One region of the Streptomyces sp. NPDC101776 genome, then DNA from elsewhere that is predicted to be linked to it. Evidence: riboswitches for the same ligand, from Rfam matches in the RefSeq annotation. Region 1 holds a riboswitch; each other region holds the start of a gene.

Region 1 (5,858 bases):
CACCGCCCACGACGGCGCCTGGCGGGTCCTGACGTTCCTGCTGCTGACCGTGGTCAGCGACACCGGGGCGTACGCCATCGGCTGGCGCTTCGGCACGCACAAGCTCGCCCCGCGCATCAGCCCCGGAAAGACCCGCGAGGGCCTGTTCGGAGCGGTGTCCTTCGCGATGGTGGCGGGCGCGCTCTGCATGCAGTTCCTGATCGACGACGGCAGCTGGTGGCAGGGTCTCGTCCTGGGCCTCGCGGTCGCGGCCAGCGCCACCCTGGGCGACCTCGGCGAGTCCATGATCAAGCGGGACCTCGGCATCAAGGACATGGGCACGCTGCTGCCGGGCCACGGCGGCATCATGGACCGGCTTGACTCCTTGCTGCCGACGGCGCCCGTGGTGTGGCTGTTGCTGGTGCTGTTCGTGGGATCCGGCTGAAATACGGCCTGACCTGCGGTTCTGTACGTGAGGGGCTCGTTGTCCACAGGGCGGCGAGTCCCTCTTCGTATGTCTGCGACACTGGTAGGGCCATGCCTAAGCCCGGAGAACTCACATTCGTCGCCCCCCGCGGAGCCCAGAAGCCGCCGCGGCACCTTGCCGATCTCACGCCCGCGGAGCGCAAGGAAGTCGTCGCCGCGATCGGGGAGAAGCCGTTTCGCGCCAAGCAGCTCTCGCAGCACTACTTCGCGCGCCTCGCGCACGACCCGGCGGAGTGGACCGACATCCCCGCCGGTTCCCGCGCCAAGCTCCAGGAGGCGCTGCTTCCTGAGCTGATGACCGTCGTACGGCATCTGTCGACCGACCAGGAGACCACCCGCAAGACGCTGTGGCGGCTGTTCGACGGGACGCTCGTGGAGTCCGTGCTGATGCGGTACCCGGACCGGGTCACCATGTGCATCAGCTCGCAGGCGGGCTGCGGGATGAACTGCCCGTTCTGCGCGACCGGTCAGGCCGGCCTGGACCGCAATCTGTCCACCGGCGAGATCGTGCACCAGATCGTGGACGGCATGCGGGCGCTGCGGGACGGCGAGATCCCGGGCGGACCTGCCCGTCTCTCCAACATCGTCTTCATGGGCATGGGCGAGCCCCTCGCCAACTACAAGAGGGTCGTCCAGTCCATCCGCGCCCTCACCGACCCCGAGCCGGACGGCCTCGCGCTTTCCCAGCGCGGGATCACCGTCTCGACGGTCGGACTGGTTCCGGCGATCCACCGCTTCTCCGACGAGGGCTTCAAGTGCCGCCTCGCGATCTCGCTGCACGCGCCTGACGACGACCTGCGCGACACCCTGGTCCCCGTCAACACCCGGTGGAAGGTCCGCGAGGTCCTCGACGCCGGCTGGGAGTATGCCGCGAAGTCGGGACGCCGGCTGTCCATCGAGTACGCGCTGATCCGCGACATCAACGACCAGGCGTGGCGCGGCGACCGCCTCGGCCGCCTCCTCAAGGGCAAGCCCGTGCACGTCAACCTGATCCCGCTGAACCCGACGCCGGGCTCGAAGTGGACCGCCTCCCGTCCCGAGGACGAGAAGGCGTTCGTCGAGGCCATCGCGGCTCACGGGGTGCCGGTCACCGTCCGGGACACCCGTGGCCAGGAGATCGACGGAGCGTGCGGCCAGCTCGCGGCCACCGAGCGGTAATCTTCACCCGTACCACCTGTACGTACACCTTCATATCCGACAGGGGAGCGCGCAGCGCTGAGAGTGCGGCAATCGGGCCGCAGACCCTCTGAACCTCGCCCAGGTCATTCTGGGTAGGAAGTTCGGTCATCACCGTGAACACCAAGAAGTACTGTGCTGTCCTCGTCGGCCTCGGCCTGGTCGCGCTCTCCGCGTGCGGGTCAGGGTCGGACGGGAGCAGCGGAGACTCCAAGACCGTCACCCTCGTCAGCCACGACTCGTGGGCCGTCTCGAAGAGCGTCCTCAAGGACTTCGAGAAGCGGTCCGGCTACACGGTCAAGGTCCTCAAGGACGGCGACGCCGGCCAGGCCGTCAACAAGGCGATCCTGACCAAGGACAACCCCCAGGGCGACGTCTTCTTCGGCGTCGACAACACCCTGCTCTCCCGCGCGCTCGACAACGGCCTCTTCCAGTCCTACGACGCGAAGGGCTCCGCCACCGTCAAGCCCGCGTACCGCGTCGACGAGGCCAAGCACCGGGTCACGCCCATCGACACCGGCGACATCTGCGTCAACTACGACAAGGCCTACTTCAGCAAGCACAAGCTGACCCCGCCGGCCTCCTTCGCTGACCTGGTCGAGCCCGCGTACAAGAACCTCCTCGTCACCGAGAACGCGGCCACCTCCTCACCCGGCCTCGGCTTCCTGCTGGGCAGCGCGGCGCAGTTCGGGGACGACGGCTGGCAGGCGTACTGGAAGAAGCTCCAGGCGAACGGCGTGAAGGTCGTCGACGGCTGGGAGCAGGCCTACGACCAGGAGTTCTCCGGTTCGGCCGGCGGCAGGAAGGCGGGCGGTGACCGGCCCCTCGTCGTCTCCTACGCCTCCTCGCCGCCCGCCGAGGTCATCTACGCCGACCCGAAGCCGACCACCGCGCCCACCGGGGTGTCGTACGGCACCTGCTTTCGGCAGACCGAGTACGCGGGACTGCTCAGCAACGCCAAGAACACCAAGGGCGGCAAGGCCTTCATCGACTTCCTGCTGACCAAGGAGTTCCAGCAGGACATGCCGCTCAACATGTTCGTGTACCCGGTGATCCAAGGCGCCCAGGTGCCGCAGGAGTTCGTCGAGTACGGTCGCCAGGCCCCGGATCCCGAGACCATGGCCCCCGCGAAGATCGCCGCCAACCGGGACCAGTGGGTCAAGTCGTGGACCTCGCTCGTACTGAAGTAGCGGAAGAGGCACCGCGCAAGTCCCTTAAAAACAGGGGTGGTGCGACACGGCTCGGCCTCATGGCCCTGCCCGTCGCGTTCTTCGCGGTGTTCTTCGCCTACCCCGTCGCGGCCATCGTCGGACGGGGTCTCAAGGCCGACGGCGCCTGGCAGTTGGGCCGTATCGGGGACGTGCTGGCCCAGTCCGACATCCGGCACGTCCTGTGGTTCACCACCTGGCAGGCGCTCGCCTCGACCGCGCTCACGCTGCTGATCGCGCTCCCCGGCGCGTATGTCTTCGCGCGCTTCGACTTCCCGGGACGGCAGGTGCTGCGGGCCGTCGTGACGGTCCCCTTCGTGCTGCCCACGGTCGTCGTCGGCACGGCCTTCCTCGCGCTCGTCGGCCGGGGCGGACTCCTCGACGACCTGTGGGGCGTACGGCTGGACACCACCGTGTGGGCCATCCTGCTCGCGCACGTCTTCTTCAACTACGCGGTCGTCGTACGGACGGTGGGCGGCCTCTGGGCCCAACTCGACCCGCGTCAGGAGGAGGCCGCCCGGATGCTCGGCGCCTCCCGGCTGCGGGCCTGGCGGAAGGTGACGCTGCCCGCGCTCGCGCCCGCCGTGGCCGCCGCCGCGCTGATGGTGTTCCTGTTCACCTTCACCTCCTTCGGTGTGGTGCAGATCCTCGGCGGTCCGACCTTCTCGACCCTCGAAGTGGAGATCTACCGCCAGACCTCGGAGATCTTCGACCTCTCCACGGCGGCCGTGCTCACGATCGTCCAGTTCGTCGCGGTCGGCGCGATCCTCGCCGTCCACGCCTGGACGGTACGACGGCGGGAGACGGCCCTACGGCTGGTGGACCCGGCGGTGACCGCGAGGCGCCCGCGCGGGGCCGGCCAGTGGTCCCTGCTCGCCGGAGTGCTGGTCTCCGTCCTGCTGCTGCTCGTGCTGCCGCTCGCCGTGCTGGTCCAACGGTCGCTCGACACACCGGATTTCGGCTATTACCGGGCGCTCACCCACGACGACGGCGGCACCTTCCTGGTCCCGCCGATCGCCGCGATCGGCAACTCGCTGGAGTACGCCGTCGGCGCCACCGCCATCGCCGTGGTGATCGGCGGACTCGCCGCCGCGGCCCTGACCCGGCGCGATGCCGGGCGGCTGGTGCGGGGCTTCGACGCGCTGCTGATGCTGCCGCTCGGGGTGTCGGCGGTGACGGTCGGCTTCGGGTTCCTGATCTCACTCGACAAACCCCCGCTGGATCTGCGGAGTTCATGGATCCTGGTACCGCTCGCGCAGGCGCTGGTGGGCGTTCCCTTCGTCGTACGGACCATGCTGCCCGTGCTGCGGGCGGTGGACGGGCGGCTGCGGGAGGCGGCGGCCGTGCTCGGGGCATCGCCGTGGCGGGTGTGGCGGGAGGTCGATCTGCCGCTCGTGCGGCGGGCGTTGCTGATCGCCGCCGGGTTCGCGTTCGCGGTGTCGCTGGGGGAGTTCGGCGCGACCGTGTTCATCGCGCGGCCCGACAACCCGACGCTGCCGGTCGCGGTGGCCCGGCTGCTGTCCCGGCCCGGTGACCTCAACTACGGCCAGGCGATGGCCCTTTCGACGATTCTGATGGTGGTGTGCGCGGTGGCCCTGCTGGTCCTTGAGCGGCTGCGCACCGACCGGACCGGGGAGTTCTAGATGCCGCCGAAGACGTCGCCGAACATGCTGCTCGGTCTCGCGGGCGCGACCGTACGGTTCGGCGGCCGCCCGGTGCTGGACGCCGTGGACCTCGGGGTCGCCGAGCACGAGATCGTGTGCCTGCTCGGGCCCAGCGGCAGCGGCAAGTCCACGCTGCTGCGGGCGGTCGCCGGGCTCCAACCCCTGGACTCCGGGCGGGTGTTGCTCGACGGCCGGGACCAGTCGACCGTGCCCGCGCACAAGCGGGGGGTGGGCCTGATGTTCCAGGACCATCAGCTGTTCCCGCAGCGGGACGTGGCCGGCAACGTCGCCTTCGGCCTGCGCATGCACGGAGCGTCCAGGCAACAACAAGAAGTCCAGGTCGGCGAGTTGCTCGATCTCGTCGGACTGCCGGGCGCCGCCCGCCGAGCCGTCGCCGGGCTGTCCGGCGGTGAGCAGCAACGGGTGGCACTCGCCCGCGCCCTCGCGCCCCGTCCCCGTCTCCTCATGCTCGACGAACCGCTCGGCCAGCTCGACCGGTCACTGCGGGAGCGGCTGGTCGTCGAACTCCGTGAGCTCTTCGGCGCGTTGGGCACGACCGTGCTCGCGGTCACGCACGACCAGGGCGAGGCCTTCGCGCTCGCCGACCGGGTCGTGGTGATGCGGGACGGGCGGATCGCCCAGTCCGGTACGCCACTTGAGGTCTGGCAGCACCCCGCCGACGAGTTCGTGGCCCGCTTCCTCGGCTTCGACAACGTCGTCGAGGCCACGATCGCCGGAGCGGCCGCCGACACCCCCTGGGGGAAGGTGCCGGTCCCGGAGGACGCCCCCCAGGGCACCCACCCGCTCCTCGTACGCCCCGCGGGCTTACGGCTGTTGCCCGCCGACGAGGGCCTGCGCTGCACGGTCGTCGCCCGCACCTTCAAGGGCACCCACGTCGCCGTACGACTGCGGCCGGATGACGCGCCTCGCCTGGAGGCGGCCTGCGCGCTGCGGGAGGCGCCGGAGGTCGGGAGCGCGGTCGGGGTGGAGTTCGACGCGACCGAGATCGTCGTGCTCGGCGGCTAGCGGACATGCGTGTGGCCCGTCCCCACGAACCGGACGGGCCACAACAAAAGGTGGATCAGCGGCCGTTGGTGGCACCGCGGCGGCGCATGCCGTAGTAGACGGCTCCGCCGCCCGCGACGACGAAGGCGCCCGCGATACCGGCGATCATGCCGGTGTTGGAGTTGGCACCTGTCTCGGCGAGGTTCGAGGAACCGGCCGCCGGGGACGGCGCGTTGTCCGTCGTCGTCGCGGGAGCGGTGCTGCCGCTCTCCGTGGCCGACGGGGTCGGGGTGTCGGACTCGGCCGGGGTCGAGGCGGAGTCCGAGGGGGCCGGAGTGGT
Region 2 (5,858 bases), on a different contig from region 1:
CGGCGGCGGCCGCGGTGGTGGTGGTGGTGGTGTCGGGCATGCGTGTGTCCCCCGTTGTCATGGCGTCGTGATGCCGTGTTCGGGCCGCGGACGAACGTCGCCGCGGCCCGAACACCGGTCGGTCGTGCGGGTCAGACGGCGAGCGCCTGGGCGCGGCGCTTCACCTCCGTGCCGCGATTCTCGCTCAGGGCCTGCGCGGGGGTGCCGGGCAGGCTGGGGTCGGGGGTGAAGAGCCATTCGAGCATCTCTTCGTCGGAGAAGCCGTCGTCCCGCAGGAGCGTCAGGGTCCCCGTGAGGCCCTTGACGACCTTCTGCTCGGCCCCGTCGATGAAGGCGGCGGGGACGTGCAGTGCGCGGTTCTCACCACGGCGTACGGCGATGACTTGGCCCTCCTTGACCAGCTGCCGCACGCGTGTCACCTCGATATCGAGCACTTCTGCGATGTCGGGCAGCGTGAGCCAGGCGGGGACGAGAGCATCGATCTTTGCGTCAATCTCGGTCACGTAAACAGCGTGCCATCCCGGACTGACAGTCGGAAGTCGGGCCGGTCCGACCCGGGGGTACGAACTAGGCGATAGCCGCCTTCATCGGCAGAGAAGGGTCCGCAAGCAATACGGGATTCATCCGGGTCGCCGACTCGATCAGGCGGCGGCCCTGGGCCAGGTCACGGGGGCGGCCGACCGCCAGGAGGGCCACCAGACGGTCCTCGCGCAGCCAGCAGACGCTCCACGCCGGGGTGGCCGGGTCACCGCGCCACAGGGTGGTGTCGGCGGACCCGTGATGGCCGGCGTACTGGACGAAACGGCCGAACTGCTCCGACCAGAAGTACGGCACCGGGTCGTAGACCGCCGGGGTCTCCCCCACGATGTTCGCGGCGACCGTGCGCGGGCCCTGGAGGGCGTTGTCCCAGTGGTGGACCAGAAGGCGCTCGCCGTACCTTCCCGAAGGGAAGGAGGCGCAGTCGCCGACCGCGTACACGTCCGGCACCGAGGTGCGCAGCCCGTCGTCGGCGAGGACCTCGCGGTGCGCGCCCAGTTCGATGCCGGAGCCCGCCAGCCAGGCGGTGGCGGGGCGGGCGCCGATGCCGACCACGACGGCGCCCGCGGGCAGCCGGGTGCCGTCGTCGAGGACCACCTCGCCGGGTTCGACGTGCGCCACGCGTGCGTGGGTGCGCAGCGTGGCTCCGGCTGCGGCGTACCAGGCGGCCATCGGGGCGGCCACCTCTGCGGGCAGCGCACCCGCGAGCGGCCGGTCCGCGGCTTCCACGACGGTCACCGCGCAGCCCGCCTCGCGCGCGGCCGAGGTGAACTCGGCGCCGATCCAGCCCGCGCCGACGACCACGATGTCGTGCTGCCTGGTGAGCACCGGCCGCAGCCGCTCGGCGTCGTCCAGGGTGCGCAGCAGATGCACCCCGGGGATGCCGTCGGCGCCCGGCAGCCGGATCGGTTCGGCGCCGGTCGCGAGCACGAGGACGTCGTAGGGCACCGGGCCCTCGGCGGTGTCCAGTTCGTGGTCGGCGGGGCGCACGCCCACCACCTCGCGCCCGAGTTGGACCTCGATGCCGAGCGCCTCGAAGTCGACGTCGAAGGCGGAGCCCTCGGCCTTGCCGAGCAGGACGGCCTTGGACAGCGGGGGCCGGTCGTAGGGCTGATGGGGTTCCGCGCCGATCAGCGTGACGGTGCCGGTGAAGCCCTGTTCGCGCAGGGCGACCGCGGTCTGCACCCCGGCCATGCCCGCGCCCACGACGACCACGCGCCGTCCCGTCCCCGCGCCCTGTCCCCGTGTCTGCTCGCTCATCCGATCACCATAGACACCTGACAAATCGTCAGTCAGGGGGCGCGGTCAGTGACCTGTTCCACAACACTCGTCCCGCTGCCCGCCTGGGACTCCCACTCCCAGGTCTCCTCCAGGCGCACGCGGCCGTCGGGCAGCTCGACCACGTCGGACACGCAGTGCCCGCCGGACGTCGTCCCGTCGGTCTTCAACTGCACGTACCGGAAGTCGAGTCGGTCCCCCGCGCGCGTGCCGACGAGATGTCCGCGGACGACGTCGCCGCCCGTGTACTCGGCCCAGATCTCGCCGTCCCGCTCGTGGTACGCGAACCGGGTGCGGGTGCCGACCTGCCCCGGCGCCTGATCCTCGACCGGGGCGAGGACGAGACCGTCGAGCGAGCGGGCCATGGACGGAGGCTCCCTTACTGGGACATGGGGTACGGGCTAGGGTGGCCAACGTACAAGCACTCGCGGGAGTCCGGACGCACCGGGCTGAGAGGGAGGCTGGCGGCCTCCGACCGTAGGAACCTGATCCGGGTCATGCCGGCGAAGGGAGGGGCTGGACGCCCATGCCTACACGTACGTCAGACGTCCTCGTCGTCGGGGGCGGGATCATCGGCCTGGTCACGGCCTGGCGCGCGGCCCAGCGCGGGTTCGCGACGGCTCTGGTGGACCCCGAGCCGGGTGGCGGGGCCGCCCAGGTGGCCGCCGGCATGCTGGCCGCCGTCACCGAACTGCACTACGGCGAGCAGACCCTGCTCGCCCTCAACCTCGCCTCGGCGCGCCGCTACCCGGACTTCGCGGCCGAGCTGACCGACCTCACCGGCCTGGACCTCGGCTACCGCCGCTGCGGCACCCTCGCCGTCGCCCTGGACGCCGACGACCGCGCCCACCTCCGTGAACTGCACGCCCTCCAGCACCAGTCGGGGCTGGACTCCGAGTGGCTGTCCGGACGCGAGTGCCGGCGCCTGGAGCCGATGCTCGCGCCGGGGGTGCGTGGCGGGCTCCGGGTCGACGGGGACCACCAGGTCGACCCTCGGCGGCTGGCACGCGCGCTGGTGGCCGCCTGCGAGCGCGCCGGGGTCGTCCTCCACCGGACGTGGGCCGAGCGGCTGACCGTCGTACGGGAGCGGGCCGCCGGGGTCGTCACGCGCGAGGGCGAGACGCTGGGCGCGGACCAGGTGGTGCTCGCGGGCGGCAGCCTCAGCGGGCGGCTGGCAGGGGTCCCTGACGACGCCCTGCCGCCCGTACGGCCCGTCAAGGGGCAGGTGCTGCGGCTGACCGTGCCGGAGCGCCACGCGCCCTTCCTGAGCCGGACCGTGCGGGCCGTGGTGCGCGGCAGCCACGTCTATCTCGTGCCGCGCGAGAACGGCGAGCTGGTCGTCGGCGCCACCAGCGAGGAGCTGGGCTGGGACACCACGGTGACCGCGGGCGGCGTCTACGAACTGCTGCGCGACGCCCACGAGTTGGTGCCCGGGATCACCGAACTGCCGCTCACCGAGACCCGGGCCGGACTGCGCCCCGGGTCCCCCGACAACGCGCCGCTGCTCGGCCCGACCGCCCTGCCGGGGCTGCTGCTGGCGACCGGGCACTACCGCAACGGCGTGCTGCTCACACCGGTCACCGGTGACGCCCTCGCGCAAGCGCTGGCCACCGGTGAACTCCCGGACGAGGCACGCCCGTTCACACCGAAGCGATTCGCTCTCACGGAGTTGTCCGCATGAACGTCTCCGTCAACGGGGAGTCCCGGATGATCGATCCCGGCACGGCGCTCGACGCCCTCGTGCGGACCCTGACCCCGTCGCCCTCAGGCGTGGCCGCCGCCCTCAACGAAACCGTCGTCCCGCGCGCGGAGTGGCCCTCGACCGCCCTCTCCGAGGGAGACCGCGTCGAGGTCCTCACCGCCGTCCAAGGAGGCTGACCCATGGCCGACGATCCGTTCGTCCTCGGTGGCACGCCCTTCACGTCCCGACTGATCATGGGCACCGGGGGTGCGCCCAGCCTCGACGTCCTGGAGCGCGCGCTGGTGGCCTCCGGTACGGAGCTGACGACGGTCGCGATGCGGCGCGTCGACGCCTCCGTGCACGGTTCGGTGCTGTCCGTGCTGGAACGGCTCGGTATCCGCGTGCTGCCGAACACCGCGGGCTGCTTCACGGCGGGCGAGGCCGTGCTGACGGCCCGGCTCGCGCGGGAGGCGCTCGGGACGGCACTGGTCAAACTTGAGGTGATCGCCGACGAGCGCACGTTGCTCCCCGATCCCATCGAGCTGCTCGACGCCGCCGAGACGCTGGTCGACGACGGGTTCACGGTGCTGCCGTACACGAACGACGATCCGGTGCTGGCGCGGAAGCTGGAGGACGTCGGGTGTGCGGCGATCATGCCGCTGGGGTCGCCGATCGGGTCCGGGCTCGGGATCCGCAATCCGCACAACTTCCAGTTGATCGTGGAGCACGCGCGCGTGCCGGTGATTCTGGACGCGGGGGCCGGTACGGCGTCCGACGCGGCGTTCGCGATGGAGTTGGGGTGTGCGGGGGTGATGCTCGCGTCGGCGGTGACGCGGGCGCGGGAGCCGGTGCTGATGGCCTCCGGCATGCGGGCGGCTGTGGAGGCGGGCCGGTTGGCGTTCCGGGCGGGGCGTATCCCCCGTCGGTATTTCGCCGAGGCGTCCTCCCCGACAGCGGGACTGGCACGGCTGGACCCGGAACGCCCGGCCTTCTGAACGCCCTCTCCCCAGCGTGCGATCCGTCACAGGTCGGCTTCAGTACCGGCCCGATTCTGGCCGAAAAGACCGTGCTGTCAGCCTCGGCTCGTACACTCACCTGCGTGGATACGACCCTTCATGACCCTCTCGTCGGGCAAGTGCTCGACGGCCGCTATCGCGTCGACGCGCGGATCGCCGTCGGCGGGATGGCCACGGTCTACCGGGCCGTGGACACCCGCCTGGACCGGGTTCTCGCGCTCAAGGTGATGCACCCGACGCTGGCGGCCGACGCGCACTTCGTGGACCGGTTCATCCGCGAGGCCAAGTCCGTGGCGCGCCTCGCGCATCCGAACGTGGTGCAGGTCTTCGACCAGGGCGCCGACCGGTCGTACGTCTATCTGGCGATGGAGTACGTCGCCGGCTGCACCCTGCGGGACGTGCTGCGCGAGCGCGGGGCGCTGCAGCCGCGGGCCGCGCTGGACATCCTGGAGCCGGTGCTGGCCGCGCTGGGCGCCGCGCACCGGGCCGGGTTCGTGCACCGGGACATGAAGCCGGAGAACGTGCTCATAGGGGACGACGGCCGGGTCAAGGTCGCCGACTTCGGTCTTGTCAGGTCCGTGGACACGCATACCAGCACCACGGGGGCCGTGCTCGGCACGGTGTCGTATCTCGCGCCGGAGCAGATCGAGGGCAGCACCGCCGACCCCCGGGTCGACGTGTACGCGTGCGGTGTCGTCCTCTACGAGATGCTCACCGGCCAGAAGCCGCACGACGGGGACTCCGCCGCGATCGTGCTCTACAAGCACATCCACGAGGACGTCCCGCCGCCCTCGGCGCTCGTGCCGGGGCTGGCGTACGAGCTGGACGAGCTGGTCGCCACGGCCACCGCGCGCACCCCCGATCTGCGGCCCTACGACGCGGTCGCGCTGTTCGGGACGGTCCGCGAGGCACGGGCCCGACTGAGCGACGAGCAGTTGGACGCCGTGCCGCCGCAGGCGCTGACCTCGGAGCATCCCAACGCGGAGAACCGTACGAGTGTGATCCCGCGCTCGCTCACCGTGCCGCGTCCGCTGCCCGTCAACGAGGACGACGGGCCCGGTGACCCGTTCAACCGGACCAGCCGGTTCGAGAGCGGGCCGCCACTGGCGCCGCCCCGGCGACGCGAGGCGCGGCGGCCCCGGCGCGGGCTGCTGGCGGTCGTCGCCGCACTGCTGCTGATCATCGGGGTCGGGACGGGCGTCTGGTACATCAACTCCGGCCAGTTCACCGAGGTCCCGCTGCTGCTGGCGAAGACCGAGGCCCAGGCGAAGGAGCGGCTGGACGACGCCGGTCTCGACGTCAAGAAGGTCGACCACGCCTACAGCGACACCGTGAAGCGCGGCACG
Region 3 (5,858 bases), on a different contig from region 1:
TCGCGATGCTCTCCGGCTGGGCCACAGCGAGGCGGGTGCCGTCCGGGTGCAGGGCCGCAACGGGCGTCGGAATGTGGGTGACCCCGTAACTGCCTTCTCTCTGTGGCACCTCCACGGTGGGCCATTCCGCCACCACGGCACCCGTCGTGACATCGATCAGCCGCGGATGCCCGTACAGCGAGACGACCGTGTCGCCCCGCGCGATCAGAGTGCCGACGGGGAAATCGACCTTGCCGTGATGGATCCACCGCCTCGCGGAGAACGACCACACGCCCAACCGCCGTGGGCCCAGCGCAGGGCTCTCCTCGTCGTCGACGAGCCCGTCCCCGGTCGCCACGACCAGGCGGTCGTCGTCGAGCCAGCAGGCCGAGACGACCTCCGCATTGACGCCCGGTTCCGAGGGCAGCACGCCATGGCCGTCGAGCACGGCAGGGTCCGTCAACGCACTGGCCAGGTCGAAGACTTCGACAACCCCGTACGGATGCCACAACCAGCCGGCCGACAGTAGATGCGTCCCGCCCGGGCTCATCTCCAGCCGCGAGTGGAAGACGTCCCTCGGATGACGTTCGCCACCGGTGAGCCACTCTCCCGACTCCGCGTCCTCGATCTCGAGGACGTTGTACTCCTCCGGGCAGTGCACCAGAACCTCGCGGCCGTCCCGCAACACCCCGAGTGCCACCGCATAGTCGAAGACCTCGGCGTAGTCGTAGCTGCGGTCCAGCTCGCGGACGATCCGGTCACCGTCGAGCAGCAGCGCCTCGGTGCCACGCTCGGCATAGACAACGCAGTAGCGACCGGACGAGGAGACGACGCTCCGGTCGAAGGGCTCTCCGCGGACGACCGAGGCACCCTGCTCCACACCGTCAGGACCCCACCGGCGGCCACCCACCACATCGACCAGGTCATCGCCGTTCCACACCAGCGACTGCGCCTCGGCCGTCACCTTCAGAACGATCAAGACTCCACCCCCCTCATCCCCGTTATCCCCGTAATCCCCCTACGCACGATGGCGCCGCCGTGCCGAAGCCCCCCGGCCTCCGGCACGGCGCCAACCTACGGACGTCAGTGCGCCAGCGGCAGGTACACCCGGTTCCCGCTCTCCGCGAACTCCTTCGACTTCTGCAGCATCCCCTCGGCGACCTCCTCGGCCGTCGCCCCCGCGGCCGCCGTACCGCCGAACTGCGCCGTGATGCTTTGGCTGATCTTCATCGAGCAGAACTTCGGCCCGCACATGGAGCAGAAGTGTGCCGTCTTGGCCGGCTCCGCCGGGAGCGTCTCGTCATGGAACTCCCGTGCCGTGTCCGGGTCGAGGGCCAGGTTGAACTGGTCCTCCCAGCGGAACTCGAAGCGGGCGTCGGACAGCGCGTCGTCCCACTCCTGCGCACCTGGGTGCCCCTTGGCGAGGTCGGCTGCGTGGGCGGCGATCTTGTAGGTGATGACGCCGGTCTTGACGTCGTCACGATTGGGCAGGCCCAAGTGCTCCTTGGGCGTGACATAGCAGAGCATGGCCGTGCCCCACCAGGCGATCATCGCGGCACCGATGCCGGAAGTGATGTGGTCGTACGCAGGCGCGACGTCCGTCGTCAGCGGGCCGAGCGTATAGAACGGGGCTTCATCACAGATCTCCTGCTGAAGGTCGATGTTCTCCTTGATCTTGTGCATCGGGACATGTCCCGGGCCCTCGATCATGGTCTGTACGTTGAAACGCTTCGCGATCGTGTTGAGTTCCCCGAGCGTCCTCAACTCGGCGAACTGCGCCTCGTCGTTGGCGTCCGCGATCGAACCCGGCCGCAGACCGTCGCCCAGCGAGTACGTGACGTCGTAGGCGGCGAGGATCTCGCACAGCTCCTCGAAGTTCTCGTAGAGGAACGACTCCTTGTGGTGGGCCAGGCACCAGGCCGCCATGATCGAGCCGCCGCGCGAGACGATGCCCGTCTTGCGGTTCGCCGTCAGCGGTACGAAGGGCAGCCGTACGCCCGCGTGGACGGTCATGTAGTCCACGCCCTGTTCGGCCTGTTCGAGGACCGTGTCCTTGTAGATCTCCCAGGTCAGCTCCTCGGCGCGGCCGTCGACCTTTTCGAGCGCCTGGTAGAGCGGCACCGTGCCGATGGGGACGGGGGAGTTGCGCAGCACCCACTCGCGGGTGGTGTGGATGTTGCGGCCGGTGGACAGGTCCATGACCGTGTCGGCGCCCCAACGGGTCGCCCAGGTCATCTTCTCGACCTCCTCCTCGATCGAGGAAGTGACCGCGGAATTGCCGATGTTGGCGTTGACCTTCACCAGGAACCGCTTGCCGATGATCATCGGTTCGATTTCCGGATGGTTCACATTGACCGGCAACACCGCCCGCCCTGCCGCGATCTCCTCACGGACCACTTCGGGCGAAACGTTCTCCCGTACGGCCACGAACTCCATCTCGGGCGTGATCTCACCCCGTCGCGCGTAGGCGAGTTGCGTGACCGCCACGCCGTCCCGTCCACGCCGCGGCTGCCGTGGCCGCCCGGGGAAGACCGCGTCGAGGTTGCGCAGTCCACCGCGCGGCGAGGTGTGCTTGATCCCGTCGTCCTCGGGGCGGACGGGCCGGCCCGCGTACTCCTCGGTGTCGCCGCGAGCGATGATCCAGTTCTCCCGGAGGGGTGGCAGCCCCCTGCGGACCTCGGTGTCGACGAGCGGATCGGTGTACGGGCCGGAGGTGTCGTACAGCGTCACGGACTGCCCGTTGGTGAGGTGCACCTGACGGACCGGCACCCGCAGATCGGGGCGCGAGCCCGCGACGTACCCCTTGTGCCAGCCGATGGACTTCCCGGCATCCGCGGGCTCGGCCGCCTCCGTGGGCTGCTCGGCCGCCGCGGACTCCTCGGCCCTCGTCGGCTGCTCGGCCCGCGCCAATCCCTCGCCCGAAATGAGGCATTCGTCCTGGCTGAAGGCAGACGTGTGTGCGTCCTTGTTGGTCATGAGACCTACTCCCTACGCCGGCATTACCCGGTAACAGGTTCGGCGGTCGACGCAGCGGCTTCCGTCAGCCGATGTTTCATGTGAAACATCACTCGATTCAGGTGACGTTTCCCGTGAAACATCGCAGAGACGAAGGTCAGCGCCCTCTCAGCCCGGTGCTCCGAGCTCCCGCGTGTGCAAAGGTGCCTCCACGCTAGCGCCATAAGTGGCGCGGTGAACAGTGGGCCTCCGGCGTTCTTGCGATGATCGGGCGGTGACCACGACACAGCAGCCCCCGTACCCGCCGACCGGGCCGCCGCATGGCCACGATCACGGTCACGGCTCCGGAGGCGACCAAGGCCCCGGGTCCGGGTCCGGCGACGACCACGGTTCCCATGGGGACGGCGGGCACGGTTCCGGTGCGGGCGGCGGACACGGTCACTCACACAGCCATGGCCCCGCCGCCCCCGTCTCCCGTCACCTCCGGAAGGTCATCGCGGCGATCCTGATCCCGTTCACCGTGGCGGTCGTGGTCGGCATGGTGGTCCTCTGGCCCGGCGGCGCCCCCTCGCACAAGCGCACCGGAGTCGGCTTCGACCGGCAGACCCAACAGGCGACGGTGACCAAGGTCGTCAGCGTGAGCTGCGCGTCGGTGAACGCCTCGGGCGGCAGCGCGACCAGCGACACCTCCACCGCCGAGGGCTCCTCCGCGCAGCAGGAGGCGGGCGGCACCTGCAAGAAGGCCACGGTCACGGTCAGCACCGGCAAGGACAAGGGCCGTACGTTCACGGAGATCGTGCAGCCCGACCAGTCACGGCAGTTGCACCAGGGCGAGAAGGTCGTGGTCGCCTACGAGCCCTCCGCGCCCAGGGATCTCCAGTACTCGGTCACCGATGTGAACCGCAAGTTCCCGATGGCCCTGCTCGCTGGGATCTTCGCACTGGCCGTCGTGGTGGTGGGCCGGCTGCGCGGTGTCATGGCGCTGGTCGCGCTGGCCATCAGCTTCATGATCCTGAATTTCTTCATCCTGCCCGCGATCCTGCACGGCTCGAACCCGCTGATCGTGGCGGTGGTCGGATCGAGCGCCATCATGCTGATCGCCCTCTACATGTGCCACGGGCTGTCGGCCCGTACGTCCGTGGCGGTGCTCGGCACCCTGATGTCGCTGGTGCTGATCGGTGTCCTGGGCTCGGTGTTCATCGGCTGGGCCGCGCTGACCGGCAACACGGACGACAACACGGGCCTGATCCACGGGCTGTACCCGTCGATCGACATGAGCGGTCTGCTGCTCGCCGGCGTCATCATCGGCTCCCTCGGCGTGCTCGACGATGTGACGGTCACCCAGACCTCGGCGGTCTGGGAGCTGCACGAGGCCAACCCCTCGATGGGCTGGCGCGGGCTGTACCGCGCCGGCATCCGCATCGGCCGCGACCACATCGCCTCCGTGGTCAACACGCTCGTCCTCGCCTACGCGGGCGCCGCGCTGCCGCTGCTGCTGCTCTTCTCCATCGCGCAGAGCAGCGTGGGGGCGGTCGCCAACAGCGAGTTGGTCGCGGAGGAGATCGTGCGCACGCTGGTGGGCTCGATCGGCCTGGTCGCGTCGGTGCCGGTCACCACGGCCCTCGCGGCCCTGGTGGTCTCGGCGGACCGACCGGGACGGGAGGCGGTTCCGGCGGGCGCCGGTGCCAGTGCGGGTGCGACGGGTGCCGGTGCGGCTGCGGGGGGTTCGGCCACGTCGAGTACGGCCACGCCGGCGCCGGGCGCCAAGCCCGGCGCGGCGCGAGGCGGGAAGGGCCGTCGCCGCAAACACTGAGGCGGGCGGCGGGAGCGCCGTCGCCTCACAGGCTGAGGAGCGCTGTGGAAGGGCCGTCGCCGCACGGACTGAGACAGGCTGCGGGAGGCGTCGTCCTCCGAAAGCGCTGAGACAGACCCTGGGGAAAGGCCGCCGCACCGAGGCAGACCCGCGAGAACCGCCGTACAGAGCCGCGCAGAAGCGTTACGCCAGCCTCCCACCTCACACTCACGGCATCGCCTCAGCCCGCGCTCTGCTCCTCCGCCAGGATGCGGTCCAACGCCTCGTCGAGGTGGGTGTCGAAGTCCGCGAGGGCGCCCTCCTGACCGAGCGGAACCAGCCGGTCGGTGCGGTCGAGGAACGCCACGAGCGGTGCCGCGCCGGTGCGGAACAGCGCCTGGTCGCCGCCCACCTGAAGCCGGATCAGCACCTCGCCCAGCATCTCGGGATCGACCGGCTCGATCCGGACATCACCTTCCCCGCACGCGATACCCACCCCGTCGATCAGCAGCTCCCGGCCGAAGGTCCAGGTCACCGGGGCGTCTCCCGGCAAATGGAAGGTCAGCCGCACGGCGTACGGATCGCATGTCTCGTAGCCCAGCTCGACCGGGATACGGAAGGAGAGCTCCTCGGAAACGAGGAAGCTCATCATGACCTCTGCCTGTACGGACTCACGCATCGCCTATCCCGTCAACTGCCGTCGTATGGCCGGGAATGATCCCCGTGACACTGAAGGAATATTGCTGAACGTACACGTTAGATCACAAGGAGTAAGTTTTCAGATACTGATAGAGAGTGCGAGCGACCCCAGAAGCCTGCCGACCTCGGTCTCCAACTGCCGCGCCGCGGCCGGCAGCCGATCGGCCTGATGCGCGGGCAGGGAGATGGCCATCGTGGCCGCCATGGCGCCGAGCGTGATCGGAATCGCCGCGCAGACCGTCCCCAGCGCGTACTCCTGACGCTCCACAACCTGCTCCGTCCGCCCCATCCGGTCCAGGCGCCGCACCAGGGAATGGCTGTCGCGCACGGTGTACGGCGTGAGGGACCCCACGGGGTAGCGGTCGAGGTGGTCGCGGCGGACGTCCTCGTCCAACTGGGCCAGCAGACACTGGCCGATCGCGTGCGCGTGCCC

What was found. Region 1 has a riboswitch for thiamine pyrophosphate ahead of ACIRRY_RS30365 (thiamine ABC transporter substrate binding subunit). Riboswitches for the same ligand answer to the same signal wherever they lie in the genome.
Region 2: linked by a shared signal. The riboswitch ahead of thiO (glycine oxidase ThiO) and the one ahead of ACIRRY_RS30365 (thiamine ABC transporter substrate binding subunit) in region 1 are both predicted to bind thiamine pyrophosphate.
Region 3: linked by a shared signal. The riboswitch ahead of thiC (phosphomethylpyrimidine synthase ThiC) and the one ahead of ACIRRY_RS30365 (thiamine ABC transporter substrate binding subunit) in region 1 are both predicted to bind thiamine pyrophosphate.

What each region holds. Positions count from the first base shown of each region.
Region 1 covers NZ_JBIWMV010000011.1:147,579-153,436, reverse strand. The annotation lists gene ACIRRY_RS30375 (phosphatidate cytidylyltransferase) at 1-424, shown strand, start outside; gene rlmN (23S rRNA (adenine(2503)-C(2))-methyltransferase RlmN) at 517-1,623, shown strand; TPP riboswitch at 1,655-1,761, shown strand; gene ACIRRY_RS30365 (thiamine ABC transporter substrate binding subunit) at 1,758-2,831, shown strand; gene ACIRRY_RS30360 (ABC transporter permease) at 2,891-4,492, shown strand; gene ACIRRY_RS30355 (ABC transporter ATP-binding protein) at 4,493-5,539, shown strand; gene ACIRRY_RS30350 (LAETG motif-containing sortase-dependent surface protein) at 5,595-5,858, opposite strand, start outside.
Region 2 covers NZ_JBIWMV010000002.1:1,042,878-1,048,735, reverse strand. The annotation lists gene thiE (thiamine phosphate synthase) at 1-40, opposite strand, end outside; gene ACIRRY_RS10485 (Rv2175c family DNA-binding protein) at 132-503, opposite strand; gene ACIRRY_RS10480 (NAD(P)/FAD-dependent oxidoreductase) at 568-1,797, opposite strand; gene ACIRRY_RS10475 (hypothetical protein) at 1,830-2,180, opposite strand; TPP riboswitch at 2,233-2,344, shown strand; gene thiO (glycine oxidase ThiO) at 2,342-3,496, shown strand; gene thiS (sulfur carrier protein ThiS) at 3,493-3,693, shown strand; gene ACIRRY_RS10460 (thiazole synthase) at 3,697-4,491, shown strand; gene pknB (Stk1 family PASTA domain-containing Ser/Thr kinase) at 4,596-5,858, shown strand, end outside.
Region 3 covers NZ_JBIWMV010000004.1:244,091-249,948, forward strand. The annotation lists gene ACIRRY_RS16310 (hypothetical protein) at 1-958, opposite strand, end outside; gene thiC (phosphomethylpyrimidine synthase ThiC) at 1,063-2,955, opposite strand; TPP riboswitch at 2,948-3,137, opposite strand; gene ACIRRY_RS16320 (YibE/F family protein) at 3,209-4,747, shown strand; gene ACIRRY_RS16325 (SsgA family sporulation/cell division regulator) at 4,968-5,405, opposite strand; gene ACIRRY_RS16330 (IclR family transcriptional regulator) at 5,505-5,858, opposite strand, start outside.